2 regions of the Arthrobacter sp. B3I9 genome follow, and region 1 is predicted to be linked to the other one. Evidence: riboswitches for the same ligand, from Rfam matches in the RefSeq annotation. Region 1 holds a riboswitch; the other holds the start of a gene.
What was found. A riboswitch is a leader RNA that binds a small molecule or an ion and turns the genes downstream of it on or off. The one in region 1 is predicted to bind glycine.
Positions count from the first base shown of each region.

Region 2: another riboswitch for glycine. It lies ahead of gcvP (aminomethyl-transferring glycine dehydrogenase); the one in region 1 lies ahead of gcvP (aminomethyl-transferring glycine dehydrogenase).

Region 1 covers NZ_JAUSYO010000001.1:815,394-827,185, reverse strand. Annotated here, with positions in the region: gene QFZ65_RS03855 (methylenetetrahydrofolate reductase) at 1-317, opposite strand, end outside; gene lipA (lipoyl synthase) at 348-1,355, opposite strand; gene QFZ65_RS03845 (L-serine ammonia-lyase) at 1,369-2,781, opposite strand; gene glyA (serine hydroxymethyltransferase) at 3,062-4,387, opposite strand; gene gcvH (glycine cleavage system protein GcvH) at 4,384-4,767, opposite strand; gene gcvT (glycine cleavage system aminomethyltransferase GcvT) at 5,042-6,175, opposite strand; gene gcvP (aminomethyl-transferring glycine dehydrogenase) at 6,185-9,052, opposite strand; glycine riboswitch at 9,211-9,308, opposite strand; gene QFZ65_RS03820 (tartrate dehydrogenase) at 9,486-10,577, opposite strand; gene QFZ65_RS03815 (LysR family transcriptional regulator) at 10,729-11,631, shown strand; gene QFZ65_RS03810 (IclR family transcriptional regulator) at 11,686-11,792, shown strand, end outside.
Region 2 covers NZ_JAUSYO010000001.1:3,732,215-3,744,006, reverse strand. Annotated here, with positions in the region: gene QFZ65_RS17305 (Dps family protein) at 1-162, shown strand, start outside; partial or broken gene QFZ65_RS19160 (SRPBCC domain-containing protein) at 335-739, shown strand; gene QFZ65_RS17295 (MFS transporter) at 821-2,428, opposite strand; gene QFZ65_RS17290 (TetR/AcrR family transcriptional regulator) at 2,495-3,034, shown strand; glycine riboswitch at 3,266-3,364, shown strand; gene gcvP (aminomethyl-transferring glycine dehydrogenase) at 3,518-6,379, shown strand; gene gcvT (glycine cleavage system aminomethyltransferase GcvT) at 6,390-7,538, shown strand; gene gcvH (glycine cleavage system protein GcvH) at 7,595-7,990, shown strand; gene QFZ65_RS17270 (L-serine ammonia-lyase) at 8,118-9,530, shown strand; gene QFZ65_RS17265 (TspO/MBR family protein) at 9,535-10,089, opposite strand; gene QFZ65_RS17260 (peptidoglycan bridge formation glycyltransferase FemA/FemB family protein) at 10,230-11,303, shown strand; gene QFZ65_RS17255 (threonine/serine exporter ThrE family protein) at 11,335-11,792, shown strand, end outside.

The DNA of each region.
Region 1 (11,792 bases):
ACAGGAAGGGCCGACTCATACGGCCCGGCCGGCTGCTTCCGGTCCCCGCCGATGACAAACACCTCGTGGATGCCGGCAGCATCGCAGTCGCGGAGGATGCCGGTCAGCTCGGCGCGGTCATGCAGGCTGCGCGCGGCCAGGTGCGGGATGACGGTGTAGCCCAGCACACTGAGCTGCACGGCGGTGCGCATGGTCCGCTCGATGCCGTGGTGCGGCAGGCACGTCACGGTGAGCGCGGTGGTCAACGGCACGAGGTCCGTGACGCGCTCGACGATTCCCGCGGACGGGATGATTTCTATTCTGACGGGGAACATCATTGGTCCTCTCTGAACATCCGGGTTGGTGGGTCAGGCTGTGGCGGCCAGCAGTGAGCTGGCTTCCTGGCGGGTGCTTCCGGAGCTTTCGATGTGGGCGAGCTCGGCCGGGATTTCCCAGCCCTTCTTGCGCATCGCGGTGGCCCAGAGCCGGCCGGCGCGGTAGGACGAACGCACCAGCGGCCCGGACATGACGCCGAGGAAGCCGATCTCGTCCGCTTCCTGCTGCAGGTCAACGAACTCCTGCGGCTTGACCCAGCGGTCCACCGGCAGGTGCCGCTCGGACGGGCGCAGGTACTGGGTGATGGTGATCAGGTCACAGCCGGCCTCGTGCAGGTCCCGCAGGGCCTCGGAGATCTCCTCGCGGGTCTCGCCCATGCCCAGGATCAGGTTCGATTTGGTCACCATGCCGAGCTTCCGGCCCTGCGTGATCACATCCAGCGACCGGTCGTAGCGGAAGGCCGGGCGGATCCGCTTGAAGATCCGCGGCACGGTCTCGACGTTGTGGGCGAACACCTCGGGCTTGGAGTCGCAGATCGCCGCGATGTGTTCGGGTTTCCCGGAGAAGTCCGGAATGAGGAGTTCGACGCCGGTGCCCGGGTTCAGTTCGTGGATCTTGCGGACCGTTTCGGCGTACAGCCAGACGCCCTCGTCGGCGAGGTCATCGCGGGCCACGCCGGTGACGGTGGCGTAGCGCAGCTGCATGGACTGCACGGAGCGGGCCACCTTGGTCGGCTCGAACATGTCCACCGGGGAGGGCTTGCCGGTGTCGATCTGGCAGAAGTCGCAGCGGCGGGTGCATTCGGAGCCGCCGATCAGGAAGGTCGCTTCCTTGTCTTCCCAGCATTCGAAGATGTTGGGGCAGCCGGCCTCCTCACAGACGGTGTGCAGGCCTTCCTTCTTGACCAGGTTCTTGAGCTGCACGAACTCCGGGCCCATCTGGACCTTGGCCTTGATCCATTCGGGCTTGCGTTCCACCGGTGTGGCCGCGTTCCGCTGCTCGATGCGCAGCATCTTCCGGCCTTCTGGTGCCAGTGTCATAGTTCTCTTTCCTTCAGCATTCGACGACGTTGACGGCGAGGCCGCCCATGGCCGTTTCCTTGTATTTGGAGCTCATGTCCTTGCCGGTCTCACGCATGGTGATGATCACCTCGTCCAGGGACACCCGGTGCGTGCCGTCACCCCAGAGGGCCATCTTCGCGGCGTTGATCGCCTTCGCCGCAGCGATCGCGTTCCGCTCGATGCACGGGACCTGGACCAGCCCGCCGATCGGGTCACACGTCAGGCCCAGGTTGTGTTCCATCGCGATCTCCGCCGCGTTCTCCACCTGCGCCGGAGTACCGCCCATCACCTCGGCCAGCCCGGCAGCAGCCATCGACGACGCCGACCCCACCTCACCCTGGCAACCGACCTCCGCACCCGAAATCGACGCCTGCTCCTTGTAGAGCACCCCGACCGCGCCGGCGGCCAGCAGGAACCTCACCACGACGTCATCGCGGTCACCCTGCGTGGCCTTGTCCATCCCCGGCGCGAAATGCAGCGCGTAATACAGCACCGCCGGAATGATCCCGGCCGCGCCGTTCGTCGGAGCGGTGACCACCCGGCCGCCCGAGGCGTTCTCCTCGTTCACCGCCAGGGCAACCAGGTTCACCCACTCCTGCCAGTACTTCGGATCCCGGTACTCCGGGTCCTGCCCGGCGCTTTCCTTCAACAGCCGCTCATGCCAGTCCGGGGCGCGGCGGCGGACCTTCAACCCCCCGGGCAGCAAACCCTCACGCTTCAAGCTGGCCGCCACGCAGCCCTCCATCACGGAGTAGATATGCAGCAGGCCCTCCCGGATCTCCTCCGGGGTACGGCTGTCTTCCTCGTTGACCCGCATCACGTCGCTGATGCCCAGCCCCGTTTCCCGGCAGTGCTCCAGCAACTCCGCAGCCGTCCGGAACGGCAGCGGCAATTCCTTCTTGGACTCCTCAAGCTCCTGCTGCGCCGCGTCCTCCTCACCCTCACGGATGATGAACCCGCCACCCACCGAGAAAAACGTCGCGCTGTGCAGCACACCGCCCCCGGCGTCGGACACCGCGAACGTCATGCCGTTGGTATGCCGCGGCAAAACCGTCAACGGACGCAGCACCATGTCCTTCACCCCATACGGCAAAGGAACAGCACCGGCCAGCTGCAGCAACCCGCTCTCCGCGATCGCCGCCAGCCGGTCCTCCACCTCCTCCGGCAGGATCAGCTCCGGATGAAACCCCTCCAACCCCAGCAGGATCGCGGTCATCGTCCCATGCCCATGCCCCGTCGCGGCCAGCGACCCATAAAGGTCCACCCGCAACGACGCCACTTCCGCAAGCTTGCCCAGGGATTTAAGTTCCTCAGCAAACACAGCGGCAGCCCGCATCGGCCCCACAGTATGCGAACTGGACGGACCTATGCCGATAGAAAAAAGATCAAAGACGCCAACAGCCATAGCCGGGTTCCTAACTAGAAGTGTGGTCGGGTTGGGAGGGGAGGTGGCGGGACATCCTCTGCATGCTCGGTCGCGAAGACGCCCGCTGCGCGGACGTGACGCTCCCTTAGACGCATGCTGCCGGATGCCCCACCCCCTCCGAGGTTCCCCTCGCCAAAGGTCACGGAAGCGCGAGCGTTGGCGGAGCCGGGCTTTTCGAAAGCGTGCGTCAAGGCGAGGAACGAGCCAGCACGCGTGAAAAGTCCGGTCCGCCAACGCGGACCCAGCCGCAATAACGCACTCAGGCGAGGTTCGTGACGGAAGGATAGAGCGGGTGGGCGGCGGCGAGTGCCTCTACTCGTGACCGCAGACCGGACAGGTCAGCGCCGGCGTCGGCGATCAGGGCCTCGGCGATGATGTCCGCCACCTCGGCAAAGGCGGCTTCGCCGAACCCGCGGGTGGCCAGCGCCGGGGTGCCGATCCGCAGGCCCGAAGTGACCATGGGCGGGCGCGGATCGAAGGGCACGGCGTTGCGGTTGACGGTGATGTCGATTTCCGCGAGGCGGTCCTCGGCTTCCTGGCCGTTGAGCTGGCAGCTGCGCAGGTCAACGAGGACCAGGTGCACGTCGGTGCCGCCGGAGACCACGGAGATGCCCTTGGCCGTGACGTCGGGCTGGACCAGGCGTTCGGCCAGGATCCGGGCGCCGGCCAGGACACGTTCCTGGCGCTCCTTGAACTCCGGCGACGCGGCGATCTTGAATGCCACTGCCTTCCCGGCGATGACATGCTCCAGCGGGCCGCCTTGCTGGCCGGGGAACACTGCCGAGTTGATCTTCTTGGCGATGTCGGCGTCGTTGGTCAGGATAATCCCGCCGCGCGGACCGGCGAGAGTCTTGTGCGTCGTGGAGGTGGTGACGTGGGCGTGCGGCACCGGGCTGGGGTGCAGCCCGGCGGCCACGAGGCCGGCGAAGTGGGCCATGTCCACCATCAGGTAGGCGCCCACCGAGTCCGCGATCCGGCGGAAAGCGGCGAAATCGAGCTGGCGGGCGTACGCCGACCAGCCGGCCACGATCAGCGCGGGCTTGTGCTCCTGTGCCAGCCGCTCCACCTCGGCCATGTCCACGGCATGGGTGTCCTCGCGGACGCCGTACGGCACCACGTTGTACAGCTTGCCGGAGAAGTTGATCTTCATCCCGTGGGTCAGGTGCCCGCCGTGGGCCAGGTTCAGGCCCATGATGGTGTCCCCGGGCTTGATCAGCGCGTGCATCACCGAGGCGTTGGCCTGCGCACCGGAGTGCGGCTGGACGTTCGCGTATTCGGCCCCGAAGAGTGCCTTGACCCTGTCGATCGCCAGCTGCTCGACCACATCCACGTGCTCGCAGCCGCCGTAGTAGCGCTTGCCGGGATAACCTTCGGCGTACTTGTTGGTCAGCACCGAGCCCTGCGCCTGCATCACCGCCCTGGCCGTGTGGTTCTCCGAGGCGATCATCTCCAGCCCGTCACGCTGGCGGGTCAGCTCGTCGTCGATCTTTCCAGCGATCTTGGGATCCAGCGCGGCAAGGTCCGCGTCCAGCGACGGGGAAACAACCTGCTCGAACGCGACGGTACCCGTCGTTGCGGCGCTCACAGCTCGCCGCCGTTGGCTGCTGCGTATTCTTCACCGGACATCAGCGGGCCCTCTTCGGTCACGGCGACCTTGAAAAGCCAGCCGGCACCATAGGGGTCGCTGTTGATCAGCGCAGGATCAGAGACAACGTCATCGTTGATCTCCACAACCTCGCCGGTGACCGGGGCGTACAGGTCCGAGACAGACTTGGTGGACTCCACCTCCCCACAAGTCTCCCCCGCCGTCACAGCCGAGCCGACCTCGGGCAGGTCCACGTACACAATGTCACCGAGGGCATCGGCAGCAACAGCAGAGATCCCAATCCCCACCGGCCCGGACCCATCAACAGCAACCCACTCATGTTCAGCGGAGTACTTCAGTTCAGCAATAACTTTTGCCATGTGCATTTCCTTAATCTGGTGTGTGAAAAGTGAGAGAGCGTTCGCCCAGAACGCGCGAAAGGTGAGAGAGCGTCGGCTCAAGCGCCGCGAAAGGTGAGAGAGCGTTCGCCCAGAACGCGCGAAAGGTGAGAGAGCGTCGGCTCAAGCGCCGCGAAAGGTGAGAGAGCATCGGAGGGCCGGCAGAGCCGGGCTTTTCGAAAGCGTGCGTCAAAGCGACGAAGGAGCAGCACGCGTGAAAAGTCCGGTCTGCCGGTCCGAACCCGACCGGAGAAACTTACTTCGAGCGCTTGTAGAACGGCAGTGCGACGACTTCGAAGGGCTCTGGTTTGCCGCGCAGATCGATGTCCAGGGCCGTGCCGGGTTCGGTGAATTCGACGTCGACATAGGCCATGGCGATCGGGTACCCCAGCGTGGGGCTGGGCTGGCCCGAGGTTACTTCGCCGACGACGTTGCCGTCCTTGAGGACCGGGTAGTGGCTGCGCCCTGCCCGGCGGCCCAGGCCTTTGAGCCCCACGAGCTTGCGGCCTGAAGTGGACCCGGCGCCCAGGGCCTTGAGCTCGGCCAGCATGGCCTTGCCGATGAAGTCCGACTCCTTGGCGAGCGAGACGACCGGGCCCAAGCCCGCGGCGTATGGGTTGCCGTTGCGGGAAAGCTCGTTGCCGTAGAGGGGCATGCCGGCTTCCAGGCGGAGCGAGTCGCGGCAGGCCAGCCCGGCGGGGACGAGGCCGTGGCCGGCGCCTGCTTCGAGCAGCGCCTCCCACAGGCCGGCGGCGCCTTCGTTGGGGACATAGATCTCGAAACCGTCCTCGCCGGTGTACCCGGTGCGGGCCACGAGCAGGTCCTGGGCGGTGCCGTTGACGGTGATGCCCACCTCCACGGCGGCGTAGTACTTCAGCTCGGTCACCAGCGAATGCTGCTCGGCCGGGACCAGCGCCAGGAGGATCTCCTCGGCCTTCGGCCCCTGGACGGCGATCAGGGAGGTATCCGCGGAAACGTCCTGCACCTCGACGTCGAAACCTTCTGCCCGCTGGGCCAGTGCCGCCGCGACCACCACGGCGTTGCCGGCGTTGGGGACCACCAGGAACTTCTCCTCACCAGGGCGGTACGTGATCAGGTCATCGATGATGCCGCCGTCTTCCTGGCAGATCAGCGAGTACTTGGCCTTGCCCACCGCCACCGCGGACAGCTTTCCGGCCAGGGCGTAGTCCAGGAAGGCCGCGGCGTCCGGGCCGGTGACCCAGACTTCGCCCATGTGCGAGAGGTCGAAGAGACCGGCGGCATTGCGGACGGCGTGGTGCTCGGCCAGCTCGGAGCTGTACTTCAGGGGCATCTGCCAGCCGCCGAAGTCCGTGAAGGAGGCGCCTGCGATTTTGTGCTGCTCGTAGAGGGCGGTGTAGTTCTCAGTCATCAGGAATCCTTAGTTCTCAAAATCAGAAAGCGGAGGGCAGGAGCAGACCAGGTTCCGGTCCCCTGCCGCGCCGTCGATGCGGCCGACGGGCGGGAAGTACTTGTCCTGCCGGAGTGCGTGGACCGGGAAGACGGCCTGTTCACGCGGGTACTCCCGGTCCCAGTCGGAGGCGACGACGGCGGCAGCGGTGTGGGGTGCGTTCCGCAGCGGTGAATTTTCCACAGTGAAATCACCGGCAGCCACTTGGTCGATTTCCTGCCGGATGGTGATCATCGCTTCAATGAAGCGGTCGATCTCGGCAAGGTCCTCGGACTCGGTGGGCTCCACCATCAGCGTCCCGGCCACCGGGAAGGACAGCGTGGGAGCGTGGAAACCGAAGTCGATCAGGCGCTTGGCCACGTCCTCCGCCGTCACGCCGGTGCGGGACGTCAGTTCCCGGAGGTCCAGGATGCATTCGTGGGCCACCAGGCCGCTCTCTCCGGTGTAGAGGACCGGGAAGTGCTCATCCAGCCGGGCGGCAACGTAGTTCGCTGCCAGCAGTGCGGACTTGGTCGCCTCGGTCAGTCCCTGGCCGCCCATGAGCTTCACATAGGCCCAGGAAATCGGGAGTACGCCGGCTGAACCGAAGCGCGAGGCCGAAATTGCGACACCAGTTCCTGGTTCGATAGCGTCGGCTTCGTGTGCGGCCTTGTTGGCGTCACCGGGCATGAACGGTGCCAGGTGGGCCTTCGCCGCGACCGGGCCGACGCCGGGTCCGCCGCCGCCGTGCGGGATGCAGAAGGTCTTGTGCAGGTTCAGGTGCGAAACGTCGCCGCCGAACTTGCCCGGCTGGGCGAGGCCGACGAGGGCGTTCAGGTTGGCGCCGTCGACGTACACCTGGCCGCCAGCCGCGTGGATGGCGTCACACACTTCGCGGACGTCGGCGTCGTACACGCCGTGCGTGGACGGGTAGGTGATCATGATCGCCGAGAGGACGTCCTTGTGGGCCTCGATCTTGGCCTGCAGGTCGGCGTGGTCGATGGTTCCGTCGGCGGCGGTCGCCACAACAACCACCTTCATTCCGGCGAGCACGGCGGAGGCGGCGTTGGTGCCGTGGGCCGAGGCCGGGATCAGGCAGATGTTGCGCTGCTGGTCGCCGCGGGAGTGGTGGTAGCCGCGGATGGCGAGCAGCCCGGCGAGCTCGCCCTGGGATCCGGCGTTCGGCTGGATGGAAACCTGGTCGTACCCGGTGATCTCGGCGAGGTCGGCTTCGAGTCCGGCAATGAGTTCACGCCAGCCGGCGGTCTGGGAGTCCGGCGCGAAGGGGTGGATGGAGGCGAACTCGGGCCACGAGATGGCTTCCATCTCGGCGGTGGCGTTCAGCTTCATGGTGCAGGAGCCCAGCGGGATCATGGTGCGGTCCAAGGCCAGGTCGCGGTCCGAGAGCTTCCGGATGTAGCGCAGCAGCTGGGTCTCGGAGCGGTGCGTGTTGAAGACCGGGTGCTGCAGGTACGTGGAGGTGCGCAGCACCGACTCAGGCAACTCGAACCCTGCAGCCTCCACGACCGGACCGGCGCCAAAGGCGACGACCACCGCGGAGAGGATCTCCGGCGTCGTGGTCTCATCGACTGACACGCCAACTGTGTCCGCATCGATGAGGCGCAGGTTGATGCCGCGGGCCTCGGCGGCGGCGATGACCTTGTCGGCCTTGCCGGGCACGCGGACCGTAACGGTGTCGAAGAACGAGTCGCAGACCAGTTCCCGGCCCGCGACCTTCAGCGTGGCGGCCAGGGCACGGGCGTTGTTGTGGACGGTCTCGGCGATGGCCTTCAGCCCGTCCGGGCCGTGGTAGACGGCGTAGAACGAGGAGACGATCGCCAGCAGTGCCTGCGCGGTGCAGATGTTGGACGTGGCCTTCTCGCGGCGGATGTGCTGCTCGCGGGTCTGGAGCGCCAGGCGGTAGGCGGGGACGCCGGCGTTGTCCTTGGAGACGCCGACGATGCGGCCCGGGAGCGTGCGTTCCATGCCGTTCCGGACCGCCATGTAGGCAGCGTGCGGACCGCCGAAGAACAGCGGCACACCCAGGCGCTGGGTGGAACCGACGGCGATGTCCGCCCCCTGTTCGCCCGGAGGAGTGATCAGGGTGAGGGCCAGCAGGTCCGCGGCCACGGTGACCAGTGCGCCGCGGTCCTTGGCCGCGGCGATGACGCCGGACTGGTCCCACACACGGCCGGACACGCCGGGCTGCTGGAGCACCACGCCGTTGATGTCGCCGTCGGGCAATCCCTTGGACAGGTCCGCAACCTCCACCTCGAAGCCGAGGGCTTCAGCGCGGCCCAGCACGATGGCGATGGTCTGCGGGAGGAGGTCGGCGTCGAGGACGGTCTTGCCGTCCTTGGCGGACTTGTTCTTGTTCGCCCGGCGCATCAACAGCACTGCCTCGGCCACTGCGGTGGCTTCATCGAGCAGGGACGCGTTGGCGACCGGCAGTGCGGTGAGGTCCTGGACCATGGTCTGGAAGTTCAGCAGCGCCTCGAGCCGGCCCTGGGAGATTTCCGGCTGGTAGGGGGTGTACGCCGTGTACCAGGCCGGGGCTTCAAGGATGTTGCGTCGGATCACCGGCGGCGTGACGGTGTCGTAGTAGCCCTGGCCGATCATCTGGACAGCGGTCTTGTTCTTCGCGGCAAGCTTGCGCAGCTCGGCCAGCACTTCGACTTCGCTGAGGGCGCTGTCAAGGCTGAGGGGCTTTTCCTGGCGGATGGACTCGGGGACCGCGCTGTCAACGAGGCCGTCGACGCTGTCGTAACCGACGGCCTTGAGCATGGTGTCAATGTCGGACTGGCGGCGGGCGCCGATGTGGCGGTCTGCGAAGGTGGATGGGGACGATTGAACCGTCATATGAGGAACTCCATAATTCAGGTGGCGCAGTGCGCCACGTTGATTCGGGTTCCTCCCCGCTCTGTATTGGACCTGAGAGTTTTGCTTTGCCTGCTGTCAGCAGCGCGCCGCTTGCACCGTCGGTGAGCCCGGTTTCCCGGACTGCTTTCCAGAGTTGCCTTGCCGCGGCGGTACGTGGGCCTGAGAGATTCCTGGGGAGGATTTGCTCCTACGGCGCCTGCTGAACGTACCGGCAAGACTCTCCCGCCGCAGATCATAAGCCGTGCCACTGGTGGGTGACACGGCTCACACTCTACCTGCTGGACGGGCCGGATGCAAAAACGGGCCCGCACGTGGCGCCTCCCGAAGGCGCCGGTGAAGAGGTCTGGCAGACCGCGGCGGCCCGGCCGCGGCGGTCCACCAAGACCGCCCCGGTACCTCACAGGCGCGGATGTCAGCCGTTCGCGGCTACAGTGCGGATCTCGTCCGCGATGGTCTTTCCCAGCAGTTCGGTGCTGCCGTTGCCGCCCAGGTCAGGGGTGAGGGCTTCGCCTCCCCTTGCCAGGACGTTCTCGAAGGCCTGCACAACGGCGGCAGCCGCGGCATCTTCGCCAAGGTGCTGCAGCATCATCGCTGCGCTCCAGATCTGGCCGACGGGGTTGGCGATGCCCTTTCCGGCGATATCCGGCGCTGAGCCGTGGACCGGTTCGAAGAGGCTCGGGAAACGACGCTCGGGGTTGATGTTGCCGCTGGGCGCGATGCCGATGGTTCCCGTGCACGCAGGTCCCAGATCGGACAGGATGTCTCCGAAGAGGTTGCTGGCCACGACGACGTCAAACCTCTCCGGGTGCAGCACGAAGTTCGCCGTGAGGATGTCGATGTGGTAGCTGTCGGTCCTGACATCACTGAAGTTCTGCGCCATGGCCTCGACCCGCTCGTCCCAGTACGGCATGGTGATGGCGATGCCGTTGCTCTTGGTGGCTGACGTCAGGTGCTTCTTGGGGCGGCTGTCGGCAAGGTTGAAGGCGTACTTCAGGATGCGGTCGACGCCGGTCCTGGTCATGACCGTTTCCTGGATGACCGTTTCCCGGTCGGTCCCTTCAAACATCCGGCCGCCGACGCTGGAGTATTCACCTTCGGTGTTTTCCCGGACGACGTAGAAGTCGATATCCCCGGGAACCCGGTCCGCCAGCGGGCTCTTCACGCCGGCCAGCAGCTTCACGGGCCGCAGGTTGACGTATTGGTCGAAGTGGCGCCGGAACTGCAGGAGGCTCCCCCACAGCGAGATGTGGTCCGGGACGGTGTCCGGGGAGCCCACAGCGCCGAAGAAGATGGCGTCGAAGCCGCTGAGCTGGTCGAACCAGTTGTCGGGCAGCATCTTTCCGTGCTTGAGGTAGTAGTCGCCGTTGGCAAAGTCGAAGTCTGTGGTCTGGAGCCTGAATCCGAAGGCCTCCGCTGCGGCTTCCAGTGCCCGCATCCCCTGCGGGACCACTTCCTGGCCGATTCCATCTCCGGCAATTACGGCAATCTTATGAGTCTGTGTCATCGGAAGACTTTCTTGTCGGGCAATGATGCCGGCCTGTTGCACCCGAGGAGTGCGTTGCACCTTCTGTTCCACCAGTGTATGGATGAAGAAGGGCAGGATTCAGGGGTTTTCCGGCAAGGCATTGTTTCTCCCAGGGAAAGAAGTAGCAGCAGTGGATTTGGGCAGCGTGGATGACCTGGAGTTCTTTGAGCAGATCTCCCGCTCGCGCAGCCTGACGGATGCCGCCAGAAGCTGGGGAAAGTCACTCCCCGCCGTCAGCAAAAGACTGACCCAGCTGGAGTCCCGGCTCGGCGTGCTGCTGGTCCGGCGGAGTACCCGCAAACTGACGCTCACGCCCGAAGGGGAGCAGTACGCCGCCGGGGCCCTGTCAATCCTCCAACAGAAAACGGACCTCGAGGAGGGGGTTTCCCGGAAGTACGGCGAACTGCAGGGACGGATCGCCGTGCACTCCACCATCGGCCTCGGCCGCATCCACATCGCCCCGCTGCTCGGCGAGTTCGTGCGGGAGCACCCCCGGGTCTCGGTTGACCTTGAGCTGTCCGCGCTTCCGCTGAACATCGCAGGGACAAGCTTCGACATCGGCATCCGGGTGGGCAGCCTCGAAGACTCGCGGCTGAAGTCCAAACGCCTCGCGGAGAGCCGCAGGGTGGTGTGCGCGGCCCCGCAGTACCTGGACACCGTGGGCCGGCCCACCGCAGTGGCCGATCTTGAACAGCACAACTGCATCGTCCTCCGGCAGGACAGCAGCGACTACGCGGTCTGGCGGTTCGGATCCGAGGGCCGGGAACAAAACGTGCGGGTGAACGGCAATATGGTCAGCGACGACGGAGAGGTCGTCACCGGATGGTGCCTTCAGGGCCTTGGACTCATCATGCGCTCCAGCTGGCACGTGAACCCGCTGCTGCGGCAGGGGCAGCTGCAGCAGGTCCTGGCGGATGTGCCGACGCCCGCAGCGGACATCCATGCGGTGTATCCCGCCGCGGTGCACACGCCCCGCCGGGTCAGTGAAGCCATCGAATACCTCAGGAAAGGACTGGCGGAACGCCTGGCCTAGCCTGAGTGCCTTCGCTGTCCGCAAAGCGATGCGGGCCGACCATAGAATTGGCCCATGGTTACTCCCACGAACCAAGGGCCCGCCCCTCTGCTTGTACTGGCCAAGATCAGTGACATCCTGGATTCCTTCTCGCTCGCCCGGCCCGAGCTGACGCTGGCCGA
Region 2 (11,792 bases), 2.9 Mb from region 1:
GGCACCATGCGCAAGGTCCATGACGAGGTGGATGAAGAGGATCCCACGACGGCGGACCTGCTGCACGCGTTCATCGCCAAGCTTGAGCAGTTCGCCTGGATGGTCAACGCGGAGACCATGCGCGCCACCGCCAACGTCACCGCCGCGGAGAGCAAGAAGTAGCCCGCTAACGCTCAAGCCCCACTCATCCAAGCGCCCGCGCCAGGGTCCCCCCGGCGTCGGGCGCTTGGCGTTTAACCCTTGACATCCGGCGAGGAGGCGGCGAATACCTAAGTGTGTGGCCTAACAAACGGGAACTCAGCCGCGCCAATGATTCGGCCCAAAGGAGTCAGCCATGAGCACCCCCATCACACACGCGAGCTTCAGCCTGGAGCGCAGCTTCAACGCCCCGCCTTCAACAGTCTTCCAGGCCTTCGCGGATCATGCGAAGAAGAAAAAATGGTTCGGCGGCCCGCCCGAGTGGCACCAAGGCGAGTCCAGCCTGGACTTTCGGGTGGGCGGCCGCGAAACGGACATCGGCGGTCCTGAAGGCGGCTTCGTTTCCGAGATGCAGGCCATCTACCACGACATCGTGGAGGATGAACGGATCGTTTTCACCTACGAGATGCTCCTGGACGGGCAACGCGTGTCCGTTTCGCTCAGCACACTCGAGTTCGAGCCCGACGGCGAGGGTACCGTGCTGGCCCTGACCGAGCAGGGGGCGTTTTTCACCGGCACCCGGGAAAGCGACCAGGCACAGGTCGCCGGGCGCAAGCAAGGCACGTCCGACCTGCTGGACGCCCTCAGGGCGTTTGTCGAGGGCAGCAGACTTCCAGCCCTGCTATCCCGCCGTCGGTACCTTGCGGAGGACGACGGCGGCCAGCACCGAAGCGCCCGCCATCAGCACCAGTGCGATGGCCGCCGTAATGTGGACGCCGGAATCGAAGGCGGCCCCCGCCGCAGCGGTCACCGCCTCCGCCAGCGGGCCGGGAAGGGTCTGGGCCAGGTCCACGGCGCCGGCCAGCGTTTCCTTGGCCTGGGCTACCGCCTCCGCCGGGGCTGCTTCCCCGACGCCGTCCGGAAGCCGGAGGTTCCCCTGGTAGGAGGCGGTCAGGATGGATCCGAGGATGGCCGTGCCCAGCAGGGACCCGATCTCATAACCGGTCTCGGACACTGCTGCCGCCGCGCCGGATTTCTCCGCGGGTGCAGCGCCGAGAATCAGGTCGTTCGAGATGGTCTCCGCGGCGCCGACGCCCAGGCAAAGGATCAGCAGTGCTGCCAGCAGCAGGGCAGGTCCGTGGCCGTGGTCACCGAAGGCCACGATGCTGTAGCCCGTGCCGCTCAGCAGCAGGCCGCCGGCCACGACGAATCCCGGCCGGACCTTCCGCACCAGCGGCACCACCAGCAGGCCGGCTGCCACGGTGGCAATCAGCGCCGGTACCATGGCGGCGCCGGACTCCGACGGCGACTGGCCCTCGAGCAGTTGCAGGTGCTGGGCGAGGAAAAGAATGAAGCCGTTGAACGAAAACAGGGCCAGGACGTTCGCTGTAATGGCCGTGCTGAAGACCCGGTTGCCGAAAAGGCTGACGTCCAGCAACGGTGCGGCTGTGCCCGACGGGGTCCCGCCCGGGCGGGGCTTCCGGCCGTCCCGCAGGAGGGCACGCTGCCGCCGCACGAAGACGTACCCCATGAGCAGGCCGACGCCGATCGCGGCCAGTGGCACCGGGGACGTGCCGTGGGTGGCCAGCTCCTTGATGCCGAAGACCACCGGCACCATCACCGTCAGGGACAGGATGATGCTGGGGACGTCCACGCGGCCCGGGTTGGGATCGCGGAATTCCGGAACCAGGAAGGGGCCTAGGGCCAGCAGCGGCAGGATGATCGGGACCGCGACCAGCAGGACGGCGCCCCACCAGAAGTGCTCCACGAGCCAGCCGCCGAATATGGGACCCAACGCGGCACCGCCGGAGAACCCTGCAGCCCAGATGGCGACAGCAAGCCGGCGGCGGTTGGGCTCGGGAAAGATGTTGCGGATCAGGGACAGCGTAGAGGGCATCAGCATGGCGCCGAAAAATCCGAGTGCTGCCCGGCCGGCGATTAACGCTTCGGCGCTGGGCGCGAACGCCGTTGCGGCCGAGACGGCGGCGAAACCGGTGCCGCCGATGAACAGCAGCCGCCGGCGTCCGATCCGGTCACCGAGGCTGCCCATGGCCACGAGGAGACCGGCCAGGACCATGGGATAGGCGTCCACAATCCAGAGGAGCTGCACGCCGGAGGCATCGAGGCTGCGTGCGATGGCGGGCAGCGCGAACGTGAGCGCCGTGTTGTCCACGGCAACCAGGAGGACCGGGAACATCAGCAGGGACAGCGCCAGCCAGTCCCGCCACGGCGCCCGCGGGCGAAGGGCCGCACTGGTCGGGCTGCCGGCAGTCAGGAACGTGTTGCTCATGCTCTTAACTGTACCGTCTGGACGGTACAGTTAAGAAACGCCTCCCGGCGAGGCATGATGGAACGCATGGCCAGACAACCCGTTGCCCGCGAGGCAGTCCTCGACGCCTTTGAGTCGCTGCTCATCGAAGAGGGCGAACGCGCAGCCACGCTCGATGCCGTGGCCCGGCGGGCCGGTGTTTCCAAGGGCGGGCTGCTGTACCACTTTCCGACCAAGGAGGCCATGGTCTCTGTCCTGCTGGAACGGCTGGACCGGCTCCTCGCGGCGGACCTCGCAGCCATGGCCGGAGCCCCCGAAGGAGCCGCCGCGTACTTCATCAAGTCCTCGGTTTGGGCCGATACTGGGCTGGACCGCGTCTTCGTGGCCGCGACCCGGCTGGCCGAGGTGGCCCATCAGGAAACCCTGCAGCGGATCGCCGCCGCCCAGGCCAACTGGCTGGAGCTCCTGGCGGCCGACGTGGGGCCGGGCATGGCGAAAGCCGTTCTCTATATGGGGGACGGCCTGTATTTCAGCGCCATGCTGGCCCGCGGCCCCGGCGGCCCGCTCCCGGAAGTGGAGGACGACGTCGAAAGCCTGCTCGCCGCCGTCGAGCGGCTGCGCGGCTGACGGCTGCTTCCGCCGTCGCCGGGGCCGCCGAAACCGGGCGAGCTCGCCGGAACTTCGGGCTGACCTTTCCGGGCGGAACCGCAGCGCTTCGGTGAATTCGCGACCGCACGGCACCGGTGCCTGAGCCTCGCAGGGACGCGGTTGCGCGGCCGACAGTTGGTTTGCGGAGCGGTGCCGGGCATAGGACAATGGAAGCTGTGACTATGGTCATGAGCAACTGAATATGCCATTTGATCTGCGGCGGGAGAGTCCTGCAAGTAGGTACAAGCAGGCGCCGTAGGAGCAAATCCTCCCCAGGAATCTCTCAGGCCCATGTACCGCCGCGGCAAGGCAACTCTGGAAAGCAGCAGGCTGTCCCTGACACGCTGTGCTCACCGACGGTGCAAGCGGAACCATGAAGCGTGGTCGCGCGGAAACTCTCAGGTCCAATACAGAGCGGGGAGGAACCCGAATCACTGCGGCGTACCCTGCGCCGCCTGAATTATGGAGTTCCTTGTGACTGTTACCCCAGCCTCCTCATCCTTCGTTGACCGGCATATCGGCGCGCGCCGGGCCTCCGACATCGACACCATGCTGAAGGCTGTCGGCTACGACACCGTTGATGCCCTTGTGGACACCGCTGTTCCGAAGGACATCCGGCAGGACTTCCCGCTGCAGCTCGCCGCGGCCCTGAGTGAAGTCGAGGTTCTCGCCGAGCTGCGCAAGCTGGCCGCCAAGAACAAGACCGCCGTCCAGATGATCGGCCAGGGCTACTACGACACCCTCACCCCCGCCGTGATCCGGCGCAACATCCTCGAGGCCCCCGCCTGGTACACGGCGTACACGCCCTACCAGCCGGAAATCTCGCAGGGCCGGCTCGAGGCGCTGCTGAACTTCCAGACCATGGTCCAGGATCTCGTGGGCCTGCCGATCGCCAACGCGTCCCTGCTCGACGAAGCCACCGCGGTGGCCGAGGCCGTGCTGATGATGCGCAGGGCCAATAAGAACAAAGAGGCGCGCGACGGCAAGACTGTCCTGGATGCCGACTGCCTGCCGCAGACCATCGCGATCGTCCGGGGCCGGGCCGAGGCGCTCGGCTTCGAGGTGGAGGTCGCGGATCTGTCCAAGGGACTGCCAGAAGGTGTCATCAACGGCGTGGTGCTGCAGCAGCCCGGCGTCTCCGGCCGCGTCTTCGACCACACCGCCGTGATCGCGGACGCCAAGGAGCGCGGCGCCCTCGTCACCGTCGCCGCGGACCTGCTGTCCCTGACCCTGATCACCCCTCCGGGTGAGCAGGGGGCAGACATCGCCGTCGGCTCCGCACAGCGCTTTGGCGTGCCGCTGTTCTTCGGCGGCCCGCACGCCGCCTACATGGCCGTCCAGAAAGGCCTCGAACGGTCCATGCCCGGACGACTCGTCGGAGTCTCCAAGGACAACGCCGGCGTCCCCGCCTACCGCCTCGCGCTCCAGACCCGCGAGCAGCACATCCGCCGCGAGAAGGCCACCTCCAACATCTGCACCGCCCAGGCGCTCCTGGCCATCGTCTCCTCGTTCTACGCCGTCTACCACGGCCCCGACGGGCTGAAGGCGATCGCGGAAACCACCCACGGCCACGCCAAGACAATTGCCGCCTCGCTCAAGGCCGCCGGCCTGGACGTGCTGCACACCAGCTTCTTCGACACCGTCACCGTCTCCGTTCCCGGCAAGGCCGAAGAGGTTCTCGCCGCTGCCGAGGCCAGGGGCATCAACCTGCGGGGCATCGACGCGGACACTGTGGGCATTTCCGCCGATGAAGCCACGACGGCGGCCATCGTCGCCGACGTCGTTGCCGCTTTCGGTGCGGCTGTCGTCACCGACGGTTCAGCCTTCGGGCTGGACTCCACCGTGCAGCGGACCTCCGCGTACCTGCAGCACCCGGTCTTCAACACGCACCGCTCCGAGACCCAGCTCCTGCGCTACATCCGCCGGCTCTCGGACCGCGACCTGGCCCTGGACCGCACCATGATCCCGCTGGGTTCCTGCACCATGAAGCTGAACGCCACCGCTGAGATGGAAGCCATCTCGTGGCCCGAGTTCGCCTCCATCCACCCCTTCGCGCCGGACTCCCAGACCGCCGGCTGGCGCGAACTGATCGAGGACCTCGAGGCCCAGCTGACCGAGATCACCGGGTACGACCAGGTTTCCATCCAGCCGAACGCCGGATCCCAGGGCGAGCTCGCCGGGCTGCTCGCCATCCGCGGCTACCACCACTCCCGCGGCGACCAGCAGCGCAACGTCTGCCTGATTCCGGCCTCGGCCCATGGCACCAACGCCGCCTCTGCCGTGCTCGCCGGAATGAAGGTGGTCGTTGTGGCCACCGCCGCCGACGGAACCATCGACCACGCTGACCTGCAGGCGAAGATCGAGGCCCACCAGGATGCGTTGTCCTGCATCATGATCACCTACCCGTCCACCCACGGGGTGTTCGACGCCGACGTCCGCGAAGTCTGCGACGCGGTCCACGCCGCCGGGGGCCAGGTCTACATTGACGGTGCCAACCTCAACGCCCTCGTTGGCCTCGCCCAGCCGGGCCAGTTCGGCGGCGACGTTTCGCACCTGAACCTGCACAAGACCTTCTGCATCCCGCACGGCGGCGGCGGACCCGGCGTCGGCCCGGTCGCGGCGAAGGCCCACCTGGCACCCTTCATGCCCGGCAACGCCGCGGATCCGGCAAACGGCGCCGACGGGACCCCGATCTCGGCCTCGCGTTACGGTTCCGCCGGTGTGCTGCCGATCTCCTGGGCATACGTGAAGCTGATGGGCGGCCAGGGGCTGACCGAGGCCACCAGGTCGGCCCTGCTCGCGGCCAACTACGTCGCGGCCCGCCTCAACGACTTCTTCCCGGTGCTCTACACCGGCGAAGGCGGACTTGTCGCGCACGAATGCATCCTGGACCTGCGTGAACTCACGGCCAAGACCGGCGTGACCGCCGAAGACGTGGCCAAGCGCCTGATCGACTACGGCTTCCACGCGCCCACGCTCGCATTCCCCGTGGCCGGAACCCTGATGGTCGAACCCACCGAGTCCGAGGACCTCGGCGAGATCGACCGGTTCATCACGGCGATGATTTCCATCCGTGCCGAGATCGACCAGGTTGCTGCCGGTGATTTCAGCGTGGAGGACTCTCCGCTGCGCAACTCCCCGCATACGGCTGCCGCCGTCATCAGCACCGACTGGGCCCGCCAGTACCCGCGCGAGCAGGCCGTCTTCCCGGTCCACACGCTCCGGCAGGACAAGTACTTCCCGCCGGTCGGCAGGATCGACGGCGCCGCGGGGGACCGCAACCTGATCTGCTCCTGCCCGCCGCTTTCCGAGTTCGAGAACTGAGCCTCCGCTGATGACTGAGAACCACACGGCCCTGTACGAGGAGCACAAGAAGCTCGGCGCGTCCTTCACGGACTTCGGCGGCTGGCAGATGCCCCTGAAGTACAGCTCCGAGCTGGCCGAGCACCACGCAGTCCGCAAGACGGCAGGCCTGTTCGACCTCTCCCACATGGGCGAAGTCTGGGTGACCGGCCCGGACGCCGCCGCATACCTCGACTACGCCCTCGTGGGTAAAATCTCCGCGATGGCGGTGGGCAAGGCCAAGTACTCGCTCATCTGCAACGAGGACGGCGGCATCATCGACGACCTCATCACTTACCGGCGGCCCGCGGCGGCCGACGGTACGGACAAGTTCCTGGTGGTCCCGAACGCGGGCAACGCCAAGACCGTGGCAGCAGCCCTGGCCGAGCGTGCAGCCAACTTCGACGTCACCGTGCAGGATGCCTCCGCCGGGACCTCGCTGATTGCCGTGCAGGGGCCCAAGGCCGAAGAGATCCTGCTCCGCCTGGTTCCGGCCGCGCAGCACAGTCTCGTCACCGGCCTCAAGTACTACGCCGCCGTCGAGGTCCCCGTCCTCTCCGGCGGCACCAGCCAGGAGCTGCTGCTCGCGCGGACCGGGTACACCGGTGAAGACGGCTTCGAGATCTTCGTTCCGAACGACGACGCTGCCGCCCTCTGGCAGGCGCTTCTCGCCGTCGCCGAGGACGGCGAGCTGACGCCCGCCGGGCTCGCCTCCCGCGATTCCCTCCGCCTCGAAGCGGGCATGCCGCTGTACGGCAACGAACTTTCCCTCGAAGGTGATCCTTTCGCCGCCGGGCTTGGCCCCGTCGTCGCGCTGTCCAAGGAGGGCGACTTTGTCGGCAAGGCTGCGCTGGCCGCCAAGAAGGCAGCCGGTGCCGGAGCCACGGCCGGCCGCAAACTGGTGGGCCTCAAAGGCCTCGGGCGCCGGGCCGGGCGCGGCCACTACCCGGTTCTCAAAGACGGCAGCGTCGTCGGCGAAGTCACGTCCGGCCAGCCCAGCCCTAGTCTGGGCTACCCGGTAGCGATGGCCTACGTGGACGTCGCCTTCACTGAACCGGGCACGGCGCTTGAGATCGACTTGCGCGGCAAGAGCGAGCCGTTCGAGGTGGTCACCCTGCCGTTCTACAAGCGCGCAAAGTAGTCCTTCACCCCGGACGCTCCCTCACTCTTTACATACAAAATTTAAGGAAAAAGCACATGGCAAAGGTTGCCCCTGAACTGCAGTACTCCGCCGAGCATGAGTGGGTTGCGCGGGACTCCGGCAACACCGGGTCGAACATTGTGTCCATCGGCATCTCGGCCGTGGCCACGGATGCCCTGGGTGACATTGTCTACGTGGACCTGCCCGAGGTCGGCTCGGCTGTAACGGCGGGGGAGACGTGCGGCGAGGTGGAGTCCACCAAGTCCGTCTCCGATCTGTATGCCCCGGTCACCGGCGAGGTTACGGAGATCAATCCCGCCGTCGTCGACGACCCTGCGCTGATCAACAGTGATCCCTACGGTGCCGGTTGGCTCTTCAAGGTGGCCGCCGAATCCGACGGACCGCTGCTCTCTGCCCACGACTACGCCTCCAAAAACGGCGGCGAGCTGTGAACGCCACCGCCGGCCCGCTCTACCCGGGCCGCTAAAACGTCGTCGAGATGGCAGTTCGCGGCAGTGTTTCCAAAGAACATTGGTGCGAACTGCCAACTCGATACGTACTTTCAGATAGGACATGCACATGGCTGTTGGCGTCTTTGATCTTTTTTCTATCGGCATAGGTCCGTCCAGTTCGCATACTGTGGGGCCGATGCGGGCTGCCGCTGTGTTTGCGGAGGAACTTAAATCCCTGGGCAAGCTTGCGGAGGTGGCGTCGTTGCGGGTGGACCTTTTTGGGTCGCTGGCCGCGACGGGGCATGGGCATGGGACGATGACGGCGATCCTGCTGGGGTTGGAGGGGTTCCATCCGGAGCTGATCCTGCCGGAGGAGGTGGAGGACCGGCTGGCGGCGATCGCGGAGAGCGGGTTGCTGCAGCTGGCCGGTGCTGTTTCCTTGCCTTATGGGGTGAAGGACATGGTGCTGCGGCCGTTGACGGTGTTGCCGCGGCATACCAACGGCATGACGTTCACGGTGTCCGATGCCGGGGGCGGTGTGCTGCACAGCGCGACGTTTTTCTCGGTGGGCGGCGGGTTCATCATCCGTGAGGGCGAGGAGGACGCCGCGCAGCAGGAGCTCGAGGAGTCCAAGAAGGAACTGCCGCTGCCGTTCCGGACGGCTGCGGAGTTGCTGGAACACTGCCGGGAAACGGGGCTGGGCATCAGCGACGTGATGCGGGTCAACGAGGAAGACAGCCGTACCCCGGAGGAGATCCGGGAGGGCCTGCTGCACATCTACTCCGTGATGGAGGGCTGCGTGGCGACCAGCCTGAAGCGTGAGGGTCTGCTGCCCGGGGGGTTGAAGGTCCGCCGCCGCGCCCCGGACTGGCACGAGCGGCTGTTGAAGGAAAACGCCGGGCAGGACCCGGAGTACCGGGATCCGAAGTACTGGCAGGAGTGGGTGAACCTGATTGCCTTGGCGGTGAACGAGGAGAACGCCTCCGGCGGCCGGGTGGTCACCGCTCCGACGAACGGCGCTGCCGGGATCATTCCGGCGGTGCTGTATTACGCGCTGCATTTCGCGCCGGGGATGGACAAGGCCACGCAGGGTGACCGCGACGACGTCGTGGTGAAGTTCCTGCTGGCCGCGGGCGCGGTCGGGGTGCTTTACAAGGAGCAGGCGTCGATTTCGGGTGCGGAGGTCGGCTGCCAGGGTGAGGTGGGGTCGGCGTCCTCGATGGCTGCTGCCGGGCTGGCCGAGGTGATGGGCGGGACTCCGGCGCAGGTGGAGAACGCGGCGGAGATCGCGATGGAACACAACCTGGGCCTGACGTGTGACCCGATCGGCGGGCTGGTCCAGGTCCCGTGTATCGAGCGGAACGCGATCGCTGCGGCGAAGGCGATCAACGCCGCGAAGATGGCCCTCTGGGGCGACGGCACGCACCGGGTGTCCCTGGACGAGGTCATCATCACCATGCGTGAGACCGGCAAGGACATGAGCTCCAAATACAAGGAAACGGCCATGGGCGGCCTCGCCGTCAACGTCGTCGAATGCTGAATCCTTAGTTGTGCAGCGCCGCCCACAGGTTCAGTGACGCTGCGAAGACGATCCACGACAGGTAAGGCAGCATCAGCAGCCCGGCCGCGCGGCTGATGGGACCGAAGCGCAGCACGGTGACTGACACGGCTACCGCCAGGGCAACGATAATGGCGAAACCGATCCAAAGCGCCAGGGTCCCCAGCGCCGGATACAGGCCGAAGAACACCGGAGTCCACAGCAGGTTGAGGGCAAGCTGCACGGCGTAGGCCGCGAGGGCGGGCCGCGAGGCTGCGTCGCGGCGGCGCCAGACCAGCCACGCCGCGACGGCCATGGCGGTATAGAGCGCCGTCCACACCGGCCCGAACGCTCCATTCGGCGGCGACCACGGAGCCTTGTCGGCGGTGGCGTACCAGCCGTTGACGTTGTTGACGGTGGCCAGCCCGCCCAAGCCGGCAACGAGGGCGGAGGCGGCAAGGAACACCAGCAGCCCCAGCAGTTGCGGACCGGGACCGTGCCTGCCGGGGCCCGCTGTCGGCGCCCCCGGCAGCGGCGCGAGAGGTTGGTCGTGGAGCGGCATGGTTCCAGCGTAACCCCCCCCCCGTTCACAGTCCGTTCAGGCCACGTTCGGGGCCGGAGCACAGGGCCGGGCAGATAGACTTGTAGCTGCATGTTTGCATGCCGCCGAAGCTCGTACCGCCATGATTGGATGCCGCACCCTTGCGTGAATTCACTGCCCGATTTGCCTCCGCCGAAGAGATCGCCAACTGGGATGCCCACGTCACCGCGAACCCCAACGGCGGCAATCTTCTCCAGTCGGAGGCCTTTGCGGAGGTCAAACAGCACTTCGGGTGGAAGCCCCTGCATCTTGTCTACGAAACAACTGATTACGTGAGCTACAACCTCGTGCTGGAGAAGTCCTTTCCGGTCCTCGGAAAGCTCTGGTATCTGATCAAGGGCCCGGACGTCGCCTCCGTCCAGGACATTCCCGGCATTGCCGCCGCCAACGCCGACTTCGTCAAGCGCGCGAAGCTGGGGGTTTTTGCGGTCAAGATTGAACCCGACATCGTGCTGTCAGACGAGGCCCGTACTGTCATTGAAGGAGCCGGGCTCGTCAAGACGCCCAACCTGCAGCCGAACGACTCGACGGCCCTGCTGGACATCTCCCCGGAGGAAAACCAGCTTCTGCGCAACCTCCATTCCCGGGGCCGCAATGCCGTCCGGCGGGCCCTCCGCGAAGGTGTGGAAGTCCACAACGTGGAACCCACCGAGGAGAACTTCAGGGCGATGTACGGCCTCATGACCACGACGGTCGAAGCCAAATCGCAGGTCCGGGTCCGGGAATACGAGTACTACCGCCAGTTCTGGACCAACTTCCTGAACCGGGGCCAGGGCAGGCTGCTGTTCGTCTACGAGGACGGCGTTCCATCCGTGGGCGCGTTCGTTATCAACTACGGCCGCAAAGCGACCTACAAGGACGGCGGTTCACTGCAGAAACGCAATCAGTACGGCGATTCCCACCTCGTCCAGTGGACCGCCATCAACCAGCTCAAGGAGCTGGGGTGCACCGAATACGATTTCTGCGGCACGCCGCCAAGCGACAAGCTCAAGGACACCTCGAACCCCTTCCACGGGCTGGGGCTGTTCAAGACCAGCTTCAGCAAGACCGTCACCGACTTCGTCGGCTGCTACGACCAGGTGCTGAGCCCGCTGAAGTACAAGGCCTGGACCGCCTTCGGCGAGCGGGTTGCCCGGCAGATCTACACCCGCCGCACGGGCCAGCAGTTCTACTGATCCGGCCGCAACAAACACCCAGGAGGCCGGAATGACCAATGAACCCGACCGCCGACGCAGGCCGCGCACAGATGGACTGCCCCGGACCGAGCCGATGTCGCCCATGCAGGTACGCCAGAACGTTGCCGCGAAGCGGATGCTGCGCAGGCTGGTGCAGGGGGAGAACCCGCCAACCGCGCCCATGAGCATCGTGGAGCGGCTCGCCGGCAGCCCCTACGCCAACCCCATGATCCAGGTGGGCGGCGTCGACACCTCGGCGCGCAAGACCATCGACTTCGCGCTGCACCTGGCAGAGTCGATGTTCCGGTACGGTGCCGGAGCCCTCGAAGTCGAGACCAGCATCATCGCCATCACCGCAGCCTTGGGGCTGAAGAACATCGAGGTGGACATCACCAACCAGTCGGTGGCCATCAACTATGCCCCGAAGGACCAGACCCCCATCACCCTGCTGCGGGTGGTGCGGTCCTGGACCAACAACTACGCCGGCCT